Larkinella insperata: one gene and its partner. The main gene of each other region encodes a partner of the protein of the gene in region 2 in a complex. Links are inferred from orthologs where the notes say so. Each region holds a gene or a part of one and is shown on either strand. Other genes may lie near its edges. The genes, in order: hslV and hslU.

What was found.
Region 1: the proteins of hslU (region 2) and hslV are in contact, whole or in part, in a solved structure (PDB 1G4A), measured with the Escherichia coli proteins. The link is inferred for Larkinella insperata from one-to-one orthologs.

The regions. Positions count from the first base shown.
Region 1 is NZ_CP110973.1:6,113,137-6,121,779, forward strand. Bases 3,215-6,101 are described here. They hold hslV (ATP-dependent protease subunit HslV), read right to left. Parts: upstream 4,985-6,101; coding sequence 4,445-4,984; downstream 3,215-4,444. Other genes in these bases: OQ371_RS24665 (sensor histidine kinase), read right to left, coding at 3,215-4,330; OQ371_RS24675 (pyruvate dehydrogenase complex dihydrolipoamide acetyltransferase), read right to left, coding at 5,091-6,101. Outside these bases: OQ371_RS24650 (MBL fold metallo-hydrolase RNA specificity domain-containing protein), read right to left, coding at 1-729; dacB (D-alanyl-D-alanine carboxypeptidase/D-alanyl-D-alanine endopeptidase), read left to right, coding at 898-2,412; OQ371_RS24660 (response regulator), read right to left, coding at 2,428-2,847; more of OQ371_RS24665, read right to left, coding at 2,840-3,214; more of OQ371_RS24675, read right to left, coding at 6,102-6,815; OQ371_RS24680 (FAD-dependent oxidoreductase), read left to right, coding at 6,968-8,643. UniProt on the Escherichia coli protein: Protease subunit of a proteasome-like degradation complex believed to be a general protein degrading machinery. The complex has been shown to be involved in the specific degradation of heat shock induced transcription factors such as RpoH and SulA.
Region 2 is NZ_CP110973.1:4,647,848-4,656,520, forward strand. Bases 5,757-8,673 are described here. They hold hslU (ATP-dependent protease ATPase subunit HslU), read right to left. Parts: upstream 7,954-8,673; coding sequence 6,559-7,953; downstream 5,757-6,558. Other genes in these bases: OQ371_RS18885 (hypothetical protein), read left to right, coding at 6,191-6,358; porQ (type IX secretion system protein PorQ), read right to left, coding at 8,094-8,673. Also shown: OQ371_RS18865 (circularly permuted type 2 ATP-grasp protein), read right to left, coding at 133-1,617; OQ371_RS18870 (DUF5723 family protein), read left to right, coding at 1,913-3,394; OQ371_RS18875 (PhzF family protein), read right to left, coding at 3,710-4,729; OQ371_RS18880 (hypothetical protein), read right to left, coding at 4,751-5,740. UniProt on the Escherichia coli protein: ATPase subunit of a proteasome-like degradation complex; this subunit has chaperone activity. The binding of ATP and its subsequent hydrolysis by HslU are essential for unfolding of protein substrates subsequently hydrolyzed by HslV.

The DNA of each region.
Region 1 (8,643 bases), 1.5 Mb from region 2 along the record:
GGCCAGCACCGACTCCGGAGTTTGGGTATCGATGTGCAACCGGTTGCCGTAAGTCGACTCGCAAATCAGGTAATCAACCGGCGGCAAGGGTTCGGGATCGGCCAGCAGCGGGTAGTTCCGACGGCCAATATCGCCCGAAAAACCGATGCTTTTCTTCTCGCCGTTTTCGTAGACGTTGATGACAAGGTGGGCCGCACCGAGTAAGTGCCCGGCCGGAATAAACGTAACATCCACGCCATCGGCCAGCTTAAACTTCCGGTTGTATTGGATCGTGACCACACTCTCCATGGACTCACGCACCTGTTTTTCCAGAAACAGGTCTTTCTGCAGCGAAGCAAATTTCTTGCGGACCTTCTGTTTCTTGCTTTTGCCCATCTCGTTCAGTCGCCGGGAATTGAGCGAAGCCGCGTCCTGCAACAGCAGGTTGGTGAGCGAGAAAGTCGGATCTGTACACAACACCTGGCCTTCGTAGCCTTCCCGGTACAAATTCGGAATGTTACCGCTGTGGTCGATGTGGGCGTGGGTCAACAGAACAACGTTGATTGTGGAAGCCTCAAACGGAAAAAAACCGGTGTCTAATTTCGGAGTTTCGTCTTCCTGGCCGTTCGAGCCGGCTTTTTTGTCCATATCTGCCCCGCAATCAATCAGAATCCGGTAATTATCCTCGGTTTCTAACAGAAACATGCTACCGGTTACCTGACGGGTTGCCCCCCAAAATGTTAACTTCATTCGATTCAGTTATGCCTAAAATGCCTGATTTTCACGATTATGTAGCTTCAAAGAGCACTACAAATCTTCATTATTTTGCTAGAACAACAGAAATGGGCTTTAAATTCTATCTATTTTTGCAAAGCTACAAATCCGCTTTCATATTCCATCAGTACTTTCTGTACTTCCATGCACCGGTCCTTTGCCTGTCTGTTAAGTTGTATTTTCATAATTGCCCAGGTTGGCTACTCGCGGCCGCTTACCGATTCGCTGGCCCTGCAACGGTTGCAAAATACCGTCAATCAATTGCAAACCAGTCCTTTGGTTCGCAACGGAACGGCGGCCCTTTCGGTGCGACGCGTACGGGATGGCGCAGTCCTGCTGGCGTATAACGCCCAGTTAAGCCTGCCTTCAGCCTCAACGCTGAAGCTGGCCACAACGGCGACCGCCCTGGCTGTCATGGGCGACAATTACACCTACCGCACTACCCTGGAATACGACGGAACCATTCGGGATAGTGTGCTGAATGGAAATTTATACATCCGGGGTTCGGGCGACCCTTCGCTGGGAAGCAACCGCTTCGCCGAGTTTGCCGCCGCCCCCACCCTGCTGCGCACCTGGACGGAAATGGTGCAGAGTGCCGGTATCAAACAAATTGCGGGTGCCGTGATCGGGGATGCCACGGCGATCCGATCGCTGCCGGTACCCGACACCTGGGTTTGGGGAGATATGGGGAATTACTACGGCGCGGGGGTTTCTGGCCTGAATTTCAACGAAAATCTTTACCGGGCAGTGTTCAAACCCGCCAAAACCGTGGGGCAACCCGCTCCGCTGCTCCGCACCGAACCCGCTACGCCCTTTCTGCGGCTACAGAACAATGTCCGAACCGGCCCGCCAGGTTCGGGCGATGAAGTGATTATTTACAATGCGCCCTTCACGACCCAGGCATTTCTGGAAGGAACCGTTCCGGCGGGTGTGAGCGAATTCGGAGTAAAAGGCTCGCTGCCGGACCCGGCGTTTTTCACGGCCTTTGCCCTCCACGAACGGCTCGCCAAAGTGGGTATTGTGGTCAATAATGCGCCATTGGCTATTGGGCCGGGCCGTAATCCGGAAATGCCCCTTGCTCCGGGCGGCAAACGAACCCAACTCCACCTTCATACGTCGGTGCCGCTGGCCGAACTGGCCCGGCTCACCAATCACCAGAGCATTAATTTATACGCGGAGTCGCTGCTGTTGCTGGCCGGTACCACGCTGGCCAAAGCACCGGTAACGACCGAACAGGCCATTCAGTACCTGGTCCGGTTCTGGCAAAGCAAGGGGGTTGATTTGAGCGGCTTCCGGCCAAAGGACGGCAGCGGACTATCGCCCGTTGGGGCGGTGACAGCCACCAGCCTGTCCGGCATATTGGCAGCCATGTCGAAGGAAAAGAGTTTTCTTCCGTTTTACGACAGCATTCCCGTGGTGGGTGAGTCCGGTACGGTGAAAAGCCTGGGACGCGGTACGGCGGCTGCGGGCAACGTACGGGCCAAAAGCGGCACCATCGAGGGCGTTCGGGCCTATGCCGGTTATGCCACTTCGGCCGACGGTGAATTACTGAGTTTTACCGTACTGGTCAATAAATACCAACCCGGCTCACTGAAAGGGGTAATGAACTACCTGGAGCAAATCATGGCGCAACTAACGGCCCTAAATGCCAACAATTAACCTGGCAAGGCAAACTCATCCCGGACGACCGCTTACCTTAACGACGTTGAACCAATATTCCCCGATCGTCTGCGTAATATCCATTAGTTTTTTAAACGATGCGGGTTTGGTGATGAAGCTGTTGGCACCCCACAAGTACGAATTATCAATATCGATGCTGGCGTCGGACGTGGTAAGTACCACCACCGGAATGTGCCGCAGATCGCGGTCGGCTTTAATCTCCTGCAGGGCTTCCCGGCCGTCTTTGCGCGGCATGTTCAAATCCAGCAAAATCAACTCCGGCAGGGGATGCTCAGCGCTCTCGTAACGGCCTGTACGACGCAGGAATTCCATCAATTCCTCGCCATCCTCCACCACATTCATTTCGGTCACGGGAAACTGCTGACGAAAGGCTTCACGCGTCAGGAAGCGGTCATCTTCGTCGTCATCAGCCAAGAGAATATGTACTGGTTTCGTGAGTTGCTGCATTGTCATGAACAGATTGGGTCTGTTTTTCGGGTAAAATAATAATAAAGGTTGTGCCGACACCGGGTTGGCTTTGGGCGGTAATCAGACCTTTGTGATAACTAACGATCCGCTTACAAATGGCCAATCCGATGCCCGTTCCTTCATACGAATTCTTCCCGTGTAGGCGTTGAAAAATTTTAAAAATGTGGTCAATGTACTTCTCATTGAAACCAATCCCATTGTCGCCAACGGTTATCTTATAATATTTTTTACCAGGAATTAGTTCTTCATAGACTTCCCCTTCCACCGCTTCACCCGTAATTTTTATCAACGGTACCTGATCGGGTTTGGTAAACTTCAGGGCGTTCGAAATCAGATTGGCGAAAAGATGGTCCATCTGACTCTGAACAGCTTCAATCTCCCCTAACGTATCCATCTCAAACGCGGCTCCGACGGCTTTGATCGTAACTTCCTGATCACTCAGCACCCCCTCCAGTACCTCCGACAACAGAACCGGCTGGAACGGCTCTTTTTTGCTGGAAATCCGGGAAAAATCCAGCAAATCCTTAATCATCTTCGACATCCGCTCCGCCGACTGCAGGATTTTACCTAAATAGACCATTGCTTCGGGCCGGAGGTCACTTCCGTACCGGTCGCGCATCAGGTAACCAAACGACTGTATTTTTCGGAGCGGTTCCTGCAGGTCATGCGAGGCCACAAAGGCAAACCGTTCCAGTTCTTCGTTAGATATTTCCAGTAATTGAATCTTCTCCTGAAGCTCATCTTCGTAAGCCCGTAGCTGATCTTCGGTCGACTGCCGCGTATTCAACTCATTCTCAAGGACATTGTAAGAAAGAATGAGCGTAACGAACATTAAGAGCGTGACCGTAAAGATTCCGACGAGCGTATTCCAGAAGTAGGCCGTAGCGGACCTAGAGCAAATATTGAACCGTTCCTGTTCAGATTTGTTCATCAATCTTATCTGGTCGCGAACCCGGTCCATACGGCTTATTCCCAGCATCATATACGTCCGGGCGATGGAAAGGGGCAGCTTTCTTTTGACGGCATCCACCTGCTGCCCGGCCATCTCAATTTTCATATTGATTCGTTTCGACAGCGAATCGAGGTTCTGGAGTTGAACCGGACGGTCGGCCAGCAGTTTGCTGAGCGAATCCAGTTCAGTCGGAAACTGGGGCAGCGCATTTTCGTACGCTTTCAGGTAAATGGGGTCGCCCGAGGAAGCTAAAAAGCCCCGCTCGCCGGTTTCCACTTCCGTAATGAGCGACGAAATACGGCCCAGCCGGTTCATGACCTCCTGGCTGTGCTTGATCTGATCGCTGGCTTTGCGGTACTGGTTGTAGGTGTATAACGTCAGCCCGAGTGCCACGACTATTAAAGCCAGAGCCACCCCGAATCCAATAACAATCCGTTTTTTAACGGTTTTTGGTAAAACTGATCGCAAACCCTTCATATAAACAGCTGGTCAGTTTCTGAATCGTGTTTTCAGTTGCATACTGCTGTATTGCCACCACATCGGTGGGGGCTAGGTCCATTTCTGAAAACCCTTACAAAAGTTGGCTATTTGTTACCGAATAGTTTCAACCACCAGATTATGGTTGGTGTAAATACAAATATCCGCTGCAATATGCAAACTTTCCCGAACCATTTCTTCAGCCGTTAGCTGAGAAGCGTGTTTTTTTAAGGCAACGGCCGCCGATTGGGCATACATACTGCCCGATCCGATGGCCGCAATCTGATTGTCGGGTTCCAGCACATCGCCGGTACCCGAAATTACCAGCAGATCTTCCTTGGAGGCCACAATCAGCATGGCTTCCAGCCGGCGCAGATACCGGTCCGTCCGCCATTCCTTGGCCAGCTCAATGGCCGCCCGCTTTAAATTTCCGCCGTAGGCATTGAGTTTTTCTTCAAACCGTTCGATCAGCGTAAAGGCATCCGCCGTAGACCCGGCGAAACCCGCCAGTACTTTGCCGTTCATCAGGCTCCGGACTTTGCGTACATTACTTTTTGCAATGGTATTGCCCATGGTGGCCTGTCCGTCGGCCCCCAGTGCGATTTCGCCGTTGTGCAGAATACCAACGACGGTTGTGGCGTGAATCTTTTGCATTCGTTCTATATATCAATGGATAAGGTTTAACACCTGACTGCGGAAAATCGGAATTCGATCTCCAGACCGGTCAGACGCTAAACCTTAAACGAAACAACTATTTTTTTTATACCAGCATGGTGAACGGATTTTCCAGCAAGCCCTTGAAGGTTTGCAGGAACGACGCGCCCGTAGCGCCGTCGACCGTCCGGTGGTCGCACGAAAGCGTCACTTTCATCACGTTGGTCGGTTTGGGCACCAGAACACCCGTTTCGTCTTTTTCAAACATGACGGTTTGTTTAATCGCGCCAACTGCCATGATGCAGGAATCGGGCGGATTGATGATGGCCGTAAATTCGTCGATGCCAAACATACCGAGGTTGGAAATCGAGAACGTGCTGCCTTCCCAGTCTTTCGGCTGAAGTTTTTTGTCTTTGGCTTTTCCGGCCAGATCCTTCACTTCACCCGAAATCGCCGACAGCGTTTTCTGGTCCGCATTCCGGATAACCGGCACAAGCAGCCCTTCGTCGACGGCCACGGCAACACCGATGTTGACGTAATTGTACCGCCGGATTTTGTCGCCCAGCCACGAAGAGTTCACCGCCGGGTGTTTTTTCAGCGCCAGGGCCGCGGCTTTCAGCACGAAATCGTTGAACGACACTTTCACCGGGCTGACCTCGTTGACCTTGCCGCGCAGTTCCATCGCCTTGTCCATGTTAATTTCCATGGTCAGGTAGAAATGCGGAGCGGTAAACAGACTTTCCGACAGACGACGGGCAATGGTTTTCCGCATCTGCGAAACCGGAATGTCCTCGTAGCTTCCTGCCGGAGCCGGAGCGGGCTGGGCCGACGGTGCTGCGGGGGCTGGTTGCTGAGCCGCCGGTTTTTCGGCCGGAGCGGGGGCCGGAGCCGATTTGGCCGCGGGCTGGAAGCTTTCCACATCCCGTTTCACAATCCGTCCTTCCGGACCGGAGCCCTGTACATCGGACAGATTAACCCCTTTCTCTTTGGCAATTTGCTTAGCCAGCGGAGAAGCCAGCACCCGATCGTGCCCGTTGCTGCCCGCGTTCTCAGCCGAGGCCGATTTTTCGGCCGGTTTAACTTCGGCCTGGGGAGCTTCCGAAGCGGAAGCTTCCGGCTGCGGAGCCGCTTCAGGTTGCCCTCCGCCCTGGAGTAATACTTTGAAGTCGGCGCCTTTCTCGCCCACCACCGCAATAACTTCGTCCACGGCAACGGAGCTACCTTCTTTGACACCGACGTAGAGCAAGGTTCCTTCTTCGTAGGCTTCGAGGTCCATCGTGGCTTTGTCGGTTTCAACTTCCGCCAGTACGTCACCCGATTTAACGGTATCACCTTCTTTTTTGTGCCAGGCCACGATGGTGCCTTCGGTCATGGTATCGCTCATTTTCGGCATCCGAATCACCGTCGCATTGACGTTCGGAGCCGGAGCCGCCGAAACGGCTTTCGGATCGGGCGTCTGGCTGGTGGCCTGATCGGCCTGCGAACCGGCCGGGCTAGGCGCCGGATTTGGTTTTTCGGCGGGTGCTTCAGCTTTGGTTTCGGAAGAACCGTTGGAAGAATCAGCGCCCTCCAGCAATCCTTTATAATCTTCGCCAGCTTTCCCGATTACGGCAATTACTCCGTCGATTGGTACAGACTGACCTTTCTCAACACCAATGTATAACAACGTTCCTTCGTCGTATGCTTCCAGGTCCATTGTCGCCTTATCGGTTTCGACCTCGGCCAGCACGTCGCCCGACTTGACGGTGTCGCCCACTTTCTTATGCCATTCAGCGATGACACCTTCGGTCATGGTGTCGCTCATCTTGGGCATTCGGATTAATTCTGCCATATGCGGTTTTGTGCAAGTATATCAGTAGTTCTACTTCGAGTGTCCAAAATTAGAAGAAAGCGGGGAAAGTTGGTTAACCTGACGCGAAGTTTCCACTTATCCGCTTTGATTTGCAAATTGCCGCCGAATTGTCACCCACCCCTTATTCCGGTATGAATCGCAGAAATTTCCTTGAATCCGTCACCCTCGGCAGCGCGGCTGCCTCCGCCTTCTCACCTGGTATGATCAGCCCGGCGCAGGCCGAACCACGCTGGACCGCGCCCGTCAAATCTAGTAACGAATTTTCGGCGGATGTGGTTATTGCAGGCGGTGGATTGGGCGGTTGCGCAGCAGCTCTGGCGGCTTTGCGGTCTGGTCTACGGGTTATCCTGACGGAAGAAACCGACTGGATCGGCGGGCAAATCAGCCAGCAGGGCGTGCCCCCCGACGAACACCAGTGGATTGAAACCCACGGAGCCACCCGGCTCTACCGGACGTTCCGCACGGCGGTTCGGGAGTACTACATCCGGAATTATCCCCTGACCGAGGAAGCCCGCAACCGGCAGCACCTGAATCCCGGCGACGGCGCGGTTTCCCGGCTGTGTCACGAACCCCGCGTGGCCGTGGCAGTTTTGCTGGACATGCTGGCACCCTACCAGAGTTCCCAACAATTGACGATCTTACTCGACCATAAAGTGGTTAGCGCCGACACCACCGGTGACCGCGTACGGGCGTTGAAGGCCCTTAGTTTCCGCAGCGGCAAGGAAGTCGTGCTGACGGCCCCGTATTTTGTGGATGCCACCGAACTGGGCGATCTGCTACCGCTGACCGGCACCGAATTTGTTACCGGTACGGAATCCAAAAAAGAAACCGGCGAGCTGCACGCGCCCGAGCAGGCCGATCCGAATAACCAGCAGTCGTTCACGGTTTGCTTTGCGATGGATTATGTGCCGATGCTTCAGAACAAACCCGTTCAGCACCTGATTGAAAAGCCGAAAGAATACGATTTCTGGCGCAACCTGGTGCCGAAGCTGACCCCCGCCTGGTCCGGAAAACTGCTCGACCTTTCCTATTCAAACCCATCAACGCTGGAACCCAAGAAACTCGGCTTCCACCCCGAAGGCATCGCAACCGGGTCGCTGCTCAACCTGTGGAATTACCGGCGGCTGATCAACAAGAATAACTTCAAACCCGGCACGTTCCAGAGCGACATAACCGTTGTGAACTGGCCGCAGAATGATTATATGCTGGGCAATCTGGTGGGCGTCGGCGAAAAGGAATTTAAAAAACACGTCGACCGGGCCAAGCAGCTCAGCCTGTCGCTTTTCTACTGGCTCCAAACCGAAGCGCCCCGCCCGGACGGTGGGCTGGGCTGGCCCGGCCTGCGGCTGCGCCCCGACATCATGGGAACGGAAGACGGCATGGCCAAATACCCGTACGTTCGGGAGTCGCGCCGGATCAAGGCGGTCTTTACGGTTCGGGAAGAACACGTCGGAGCGGCCAACCGGGCCATGATAACGGGCCAGAAGTCGGGCAACAAAGCCGCCGATTTCTACGACAGCGTCGGCACCGGCTATTACCACATTGATTTGCACCCGAGCAGTGGCGGCAACAACTACATTGATTTTGCTTCGCTGCCTTTCCAGATTCCGCTGGGGGCGCTGCTCCCCAACCGAATGGAAAACCTGTTGCCCGCCAACAAAAACATCGGCACCACCCACATCACCAACGGCTGTTACCGCCTGCATCCGGTGGAATGGAGCATCGGCGAAGCGGTTGGCCAGTTGGTGGCGTTTTCGCTCGGTAAGAACGTGATCCCCCGCGCCGTTCGGGAGCAAAAACCGTTACT
Region 2 (8,673 bases):
TCTTTAACTTATGGCCAGCGTTATGGGGTTAAAGTCTTAAACAAAAGTGATTAAGTAAATAGGGCCTGACAAGGGGCCATAGATAGGCACTTGTCAGGCCACAACGGTCAGCCTAATTGGTGTTTGTATGGTTCAATACAACACCCACGTATCCTTCCCGCCCCCGCCCTGCGAGGAGTTCACCACCAGCGAACCCTTCCGCAACGCGACGCGGGTCAGGCCGCCCGGAATCACGTTAATACCGTCTCCGTACAGAATATAAGGCCGAAAGTCGACATGGCGGCCTTCGGTATGGTCGCCCACGATGGTCGGCACGCGGGAGAGCGAAATCGTCGGCTGGGCAATGTAATTGCGCGGATTGGCCTTGATCTTTTTGCGGAACTGTTCGTGCTCCGCTTTCGTTGCTTTCGGACCAATCAGCATCCCGTACCCACCGGCTTCGTTGGCTTCTTTCACCACCAGTTGCTCAATGTTTTCCAGTACGTATTTGCAATCGTCTTCTTCCCGGCAGATGTACGTCTGCACGTTCGGAATGATGGCTTCCTCACCCAGATAATATTTAATAATCCGCGGCACGTAGGCGTAAATCACTTTGTCGTCGGCCACGCCGGTGCCGGGGGCATTGGCCAGGGCTACCCGTCCTTTTTTGTACACTTCAAAGATACCCGGAATACCGATCAGCGACTCGGGATTGAACACGTGCGGGTCCAGGAACGTATCGTCGATCCGGCGGTATATCACATCAACGGTTTGGAAGCCCTTCGTTGTGCGCATCTTGACGTAGCCGCCCGACACCACCAGATCCCGCGAATCTACCAGCTCGACGCCCATTTGCTGGGCCAGGTACGAGTGTTCAAAATACGCCGAATTGTAAATACCGGGTGTCAGGACCACCACCGTCGGGTCGGGGCGGTCGGCGATGTGTTGCAGCAGTTGCAGCAGCCGCGTCGGATAATCGGAAACCGGTCGGACACCCGTGCGCGCCAGTACCTCGGGAAAAGTTTGCTTCGACAACTCCCGGTTTTCGAGCATGTAGGATACCCCCGACGGACAGCGGAGGTTGTCTTCCAGCACCATAAACTCGCCGTCATCGCCCCGGATCAGGTCCGTACCGGTAATGTGGCACCAGATGTTTTTGGGCGGTTTCAGGCCCATGCAGGCCGGCAGAAAACACTTGCTCGATTCAATTAGATCCCTCGGTACGACGTTGTCGTTCAGAATCCGCTGGTCGTTATACACATCGTGAATAAACAGGTTGATGGCCTGAATGCGCTGAATCAGACCGCGTTCGAGCCGGTCCCACTCCGCCGAAGGAATCACCCGCGGAATAATATCGATCGGCATGATGCGCTCCGTTCCTTCGCCTTCCGAATACACGTTGAAGGTAATCCCCATCGACATCAGCGCCCGCTCCGCTGCGTGCTGCCGCCCGATCATGTCTTCACGGCTCAGTTGTTCAACTCGTTGCTTAAAGGGTTCATAGCCGGAGCGTACCTGACCGTCAGCCGTGAACATTTCATCATAAAAGTTTTCAGTCTGGTAGTCAGTAAATGAAAACGAGTTACCCTGTAATTGTACTTGTGTTAGGTTTCCTTGTGATTGAGATTGAAATTGCATAGGCGGGCTGGTGATTTTGGCGAATAAACCCTTTTAAATGCAATAATATACAAAATATTCTATGGTAGACGTTAAATAGGGAGAGTTTGTAAATTATTTTCGAGTAACTCGATTTTTAAATTGCCATTAACTAACTACTTCTTCATTTTAGTAAACAACCCGTATCTTTGAAGGACTCAGCGTTGCACAAAAAGTTTGCATCACTTCTATCTGGCATTGAATGAGAGTACGGTACGGTCGTTTATTAGCAACATGGGTTCTTTTAGGAACGTTTTTTCCCGTTAAAAGTCAATACATGATGGGGCTCTCCAACAGTAATTACGGAGGGGTTCATTCGGTTTACCGCCACCCGTCCGAGGTGGCCGATTCCCGTTACCGCGTTTACCTTAATCTGGCTTCCGTCGACGTATTTGCGGCCACGAATCAGGTCCGCTGGGTGGCGCCGTTTCCCATGATCCGGTACATCACCGGCAATGTACCCGCTGAATACCACCGCGAACGCGGACGCAGTCTGGGTCGAACCGGCTTTATGAAAGAGATGCAGAATGGCCGCGATAAACGGTTGACCCTGGGCGGAGAAGTGCGCGGCCCCGCAGCCCTGCTGACGTTAACCGACCGGTTTGGGATTGCCTTTTCCTCGCGGATCAGGACGGTCGTTTCGCACCGTAATACCTCGGAAGCTACCGCCCGTCTGATGTTGTTTGGAACCCAGATTCCCGAACTCCGCGGCATTACCAACGAAAGTCAGCACGGAATGGCCAACGTCAACAGTTTCGCCGAAATGGCTTTTACGTTCGGGGCGGTGCTGCTGGATAACGACGAAGCCTTCTGGAAGGCGGGCCTAACCGTCAAGCGCAATGTTGGCCTTTACAACACCCACATCCGGGTCGATAACGGGACGCACCAGATCGTTCGGGATCCCACTCAGAACGGCTTTCAGGCCCTACAGATCGAGAATTTTAACGGCAAATACGGCTACACATCTCAGGAAGCCTTCCAACGCGCCCGCATCACACCGGGCTGGCTTTTCGGCAAACAGTCCGCCGGAGCGGGCTGGGGCTTTGATCTGGGCATCACCTACGAATACCGTCCGGATTACCGGAAGTACACTTACCGGGAAAAAGGCGAGATTCGGCGTGATCCCACCAAAAACAAATACCTGTACCGCATTTCGGCCTCGTTGGTCGATATTGGCGGGGTCCGGTTCCGCAACCCGGCCATCGTTAATCTGTACCCGATTTCGGTGACCAACAAAATGATTACGTACCACACATTTTTGCCCGTTAAACAACCTGATGACGTGCATGAACGGATTGTCGATTTGCTGGATCTGCCCGTAACCGACCGGACCACTTCGTACCGTTCCGGATTACCGGCAGCGTTGAACGTCAGCGGGGATTACCGGTACCGGGAGAATGTATACATCGGTGTTTTGTGGACGCAAAGTCTGGTTGCTCCCAACGCAACGGCCATGTCGACGCCCTCCATGCTGGCCATCGTGCCGCGCTGGGAAAGCCGGTGGGCGGAAGTGTCGATGCCCATTGCGCTTCAGGATAATTATTCGATGCCTACCGTTGGGCTGGCGTTGCGGGTGGGGCCGGTTTTCGCCGGAACGGATCACTTGGGGGGGCTGGTTAACATCGGGGATCCGCGCGGAGCCAGTCTTTACGCCGGGGCAGCCATTCCGCTGTTTCGTCGCGGACCGCGTAACCCCAACGACTGTTACTTCCCCCCGCAGGAAGGTGGCTACTGGAAACGGTGGGGAAGAAGGCGCTAGTTCCTTTTCCCTAACCTGGCGGCTTCCGGTCTGAAAATTCCCGAAGAAAAGCACTATTTCCCCGCGTAGAGAAGCTTAATCAGGCAAATCAATTTCTGTTATCTCCGCTTTTGCGTCAATACGTATATAGCGAAGCGTTAGTTTGGTTGTAATTCTGGGACTAGGAATCACAATTGACCTTTTCGAAAACTCCGGTCTTCTGAGGCAGGCCGCGTCATACCCGTACGCGACGGATGAAGAATAGTTGATTGGTATATGTTGGTTTCGACCGGCAGGCAAGGACCCTTGCGGCCCTTTTGCCTGTCGGTCGAAACGCTAGTTACTGCAATCCGACAGGGTAGCTGCGGGAATGTGTATGTCGATCGTGTGGGACACCTGCGCCGAGCCGCCCACCAGCAGACCCGTAATGAGGCCCTGTTCTGTCTGAAGCCGGGCTGTGAGCAGACTGGGGGAAGGCGGCTGCATCAGGTGCCCTTGCTCAATCAGGAAGGTCGTTTTCCGGAGTTTGAGAGCGTCGTACAAGTAGCAGGCCAGTGGACCAGCCGCCATGCCGGTTGCGGCTTCTTCATTGATGCCGTAGGCGGGCGCAAACATCCGGGCGCCCGCGTCGCGGTCGGGCTTCCGCGTGTCCGGCGAAAACAGGTAGTAGCCCACCAGGTCCAGCCGTTCGCTGACGCGTTCGATTTCGGCCTGGTTCGGAACCGCCCACTGCACGATTTCGGCCGAGCGGACCGGAACGAGCATGAACGAATTTCCGGTGTTTACAACCAGTGGTAATTGATCGTCGAGTAAATCAGAGGGGGTTAGGCCCAGCGATTGCAGAATTCGCAGGTTGGTTACCTCGGCATCCAGCAAATCGGGAAATTGGTAGGTGGGAGCCGCCTGCTCCATGAAGGCCAGGTCGCCATCCAGGTAAACCGCCCGGGGGCCATCGACGGTTTCGCGCGAGCTGTGTGTTTTGGTCAGAATGCCCTGCTGGGCCAGGTACGAAAAGGCCGCAATCGTGGCGTGGCCGCAGTGCGCGATCTGACGCACGGGCGTGAAAAATTCCAGATTGAAATCGGCCACGGCCGAGGCCGAAACAAAAGCCGTTTCGGAAAGCCCTACGCGGGTAGCAATGCGTTGTTTGGTAGCCTGATCGAAGCGGTCGGCGTCGAGGACAATACCGGCGGGGTTGCCGCCGGTACCACCGTCAACAAAGGCGTTGACAACGGAAATCGTTACAGTTGACATGATATCGGGGAAATTGACGAACAAAAGAGAGTTCTGGAGACAGGAACGGTAGGCCAGCGCATCGGGTAGATACGCCGGGCCACCGAAAACTGAAAACCGCAAACCATAACCGTTATCCTTTTCCTAGTACGTGTACGTAGCCGTTAGGGTACCACCCGCTCCATGCGTGGTACGCTGAATTGGCAATCCCTCCGCATTGTAGGCATAGTCAACCGTCTGCCGACTGATCTCCTTGCCGTCTTTGCTGCGCACGATTTTGGTGTGGTAATTATTCACCCGAAACGTAACCGAAGGCAGGAAAGGATCATTCGCCATCAGGTTCTCCACGTGCTTCTGATGGTCGTAGTCCGCAAAAGAGATGGCGAGTTCCAGTTCGTAACCGCCGTCCGGTCCGACGTTGTAAAAATCGCTCATCGTGGTCAGGTTACCGGTACCATCGTACTGGAACGTCCGGCGGAGCGCATTTTTGAAGTTTCTCGATTTATGATCGAGCTGCACCAGTTGGCCCGCAGCCGAATAGCGGTACGTGCGCGACACCAGCAGGGTGCCGTCTACGGCGAATTCCTCCGTACGCGCAACCTGGTTGCCGGTATAATGATACAGCGTGTAGGTGCTGGAAATCTTCCGGGTATCCAGGTAATTGGTCTGGTCGAGCCGGATCAGGCGCTGGTTGGCATCGTACTGTAAATCGTAAACCATGCGCTTCACTTCGCCCGTTCCCTGGTTGAACATGTACTGGCTGGCGTACTGCACGGGCGTTCCCTTGGCGTCGTACTTGACTTCCTGAAAATCGAGGGCCGAATAGCTGATTTTCATGCTTTTGTACACGCTGACCGGATCGCCGGTGCCCGTGGAATCGCCCGGTTTGGGGTCCGACGGTTTGCCGGGATTGGTCGTGGTGGAATCGCTCTGTGGTTTGCCGGGCGTTTTTACGGTATCCACTGATGGTTTGCCCGCATTACCCGGACGGGGGGCCAGCTCAGTAGCCGAGCGGTTACAGGCCGCTACGGTTAAAGCACCCAGGATAACCAGCGCAAACTTGCCGGAAAAGGGGCTGCGACGGGTGGGCTGCGGTGCGGAGGATTGACTCAAAAGAGATTTTGTTGTGTTCATAGTGTTTTGGAGGTGTGTATTCAATGTCCAGGTGTCGCTTGGAACCTGGGGCCCTGTACTGAAAGAGCATTTTTGTGAATTGGGAAAGCAATTAATTCGACCGCATCATACCGGGTCTTCGTGCGTTCGGACCCAATTGGGATGCTTCCCGGAGCGGGGGCGCGTCAGGTCGGTGCGATGCGGACACCCGGCGGGATGCTTTCGTCGGGTATTCCAACCGGCTGATCGGGATGGAGTGGATAACGGTATGGTTTGCATCAGCTTGTTGTTTAACGGGCGTAAAATTGAGGGGTGACCACCGGATCAAAAAACGCTTGATTCATCAAACCGCACGAAACCGTCACGAACTGTTAGTTTTTAACGCTTAAATAGATTTGTCCTAAAATCGACCGGTTGGCAATTTGTACAATGAGGTGGCTAAATCCGGGCGTGACCCGATGATTCCGGCGAATGGCCTACGGAGTGTTTGGCGTATGTTGCGTTGCCGCTAGATGGGGTGGGGGATCCGGTCTGCGCCCGACGGCCAGCAAGATTGTGTCCTGGTATTCGGACGGTATTCTGGGCCGGAACCGGATGGTGGTTTACGAGAATCAGGTCGTGAAAAAGTTGCCTGCGTGAAGCCAAACCAGTTGGTAATGACCGGGGAGACGGTATGCTGACGCCGAAGTAGAGTATCTGTTGCTGAAAGGTTTAAAAACGACCTTGCCGGGGCTGGCTGGGCGAATGGAGGGGGCGCGGAGTGTAGCCCGGGTTTTCCAAAACCGTTCTCGGAAAAACCCGGGCTAAATCCAGTGTGGTAACATCCAAAAAAGACGGTTTTACAGAATAAACTGACTTAAATCCCGGTTTTTAACCAGCGAGTTCAGCCGTTCCGCCACCATTTCTTTGGTGATAAGCACCTTCGAATTGGCACCGATGGCGTCCGGGATGTCAAACATGAAGTCGTTTAGCAAATGGCTCATGACGGTTTGTAACCGGCGGGCACCGATGTTCTCAACTTCCGAATTAACTTGGAAGGCAATCCGGGCGATTTCCCGCAGGGCTTCTTCGTCATACGTCAGTTCCACATTTTCGGCCGCCAGCATGGCCACATACTGCTTCGTCAAGGCGTTTTTTGGGGCCTTCAGGATCTGGAAAAAATCATCTTCCGACAAACTTTGCAGCTCAACCCGGATCGGGAAGCGGCCCTGCAACTCCGGAATCAGGTCCGACGGTTTGGCAACGTGGAAAGCCCCAGCGGCCACGAAAAGGATGTAATCGGTGTTGATGCTGCCGTATTTGGTGGTGACGGTGCTGCCCTCCACAATCGGGAGCATGTCGCGCTGCACCCCTTCGCGGCTCACGTCCGGCCCGCCCGAACCGTTGCCCCGGCTGGACGCAATCTTGTCGATTTCGTCAATGAAAATAATGCCGGTATTTTCGGCTTTGCGGATGGCTTCGTCCTTCACTTCATCCATATCGATGAGCTTTCCGGCTTCCTCTTCCAGCAGGATTTTCTTAGCTTCGGCAATCGTCACCTTGCGTTTTTTGCCGCGCCGGGGCAGCATTCCGCCGATCATTTCCTGAATGTTCATCATCGACAGTTCATCGACCGTGCCGCCGATCATGCCGATGTTGGGCGCCTGCGTCTGCTGCACATCAATCTCAATCTTGCGCTCGTCCATCTCCCCGTTGCGGATTTTCTCCCGAAACCGTTCGCGGGTCCGTTCGTTGAGTTCGGCGTCCGAGTCGGGCATCTCGTTTTTGTTGGCGGGTTCGTCGAGCACAAAACCGGTCGGCTGTTTCACGGGCGGTATCAGAATGTCAAGAATCAGGTCTTCCACAATTTGCTGGGCGCGGGTTTTGACCTGCTCTTTTTTGGACGCCTTGACCATGTTGACCGACTGTTCGACCAGGTCGCGCACCATGCTTTCCACATCGCGGCCCACGTAGCCCACCTCGGTAAATTTGGAGGCTTCCACTTTGGTAAACGGCGCGTCGGCAATTTTAGCCAGCCGCCGGGCAATTTCGGTTTTTCCAACCCCGGTTGCCCCAATCATCAGGATGTTGTTGGGCGTAATTTCCCGCTGCATCTCGGGCGTACTGTTCATGCGTCGCCAGCGGTTGCGGAGGGCGATGGCAACGTTTCGTTTGGCGTCGTGCTGCCCGATGATGTACTGGTCGAGTTCAGCAACGATCTGGCGTGGGGTTAAATCTTTGAGTTCTTGCGTCATAATTTATGGATAATCAACAACGGACAAGGAATCCAAAACGGCGCGGTCGGATTTAGGCGAATCAGGTTGCCGGGAGGTGGTATTCCTTGTTCATTCACAACAAAGAAACGTAGGAAAAGGTAATTTCTGCCCGCATTTTCCTATTTTTTTGGCAGCATGCGGTCGAGCTCGAGCCGGAAGGTCAGTGAGCTGCTTCCCCCAACGGCGGGAGTCGCCAGCGCCCGGGCGTAGGTCAGCTGAAACCCTTTTGCCTGAACGGTGGCTCCAAACGAAAACCCGGCCGCGCCCGTTCCCGTGGCCAGTCGGCCTTCCTGCCGGCGCAGGTGGTTGTAGCCCGCCAGCAGATTGACGTTCCGGTGAATCAGAAATTCGAGCCCGACGGCCAGATGCCGCATGATTTTTTCCGGAACCGCTACCTTCCGCGGAATCGGATTGCCGTCCAGGTCGTACGTCACGTTCAGCGCCGGGTCGCTGTAAACAATGTCAAACCGGTGCAGGTGGTGGGCGGTCAGAGTGGCGCGGATGGGCAGGTGTTCGGGTTTGACACTCACGCCCGCCTGCAAATCAAACGGCAATTCGGGCGATCCGGTTGCCTGACCGGGAAAGTACGTTTTCAGCCGAAACCCAGCGTTTTTGGCTACCAAACCAAAAACCAGCTCTTTTTCGGGATGCCGCCAGGTGCCGCCCAGATCAAACAGAACCGCGAAGGCCGAGTACGTT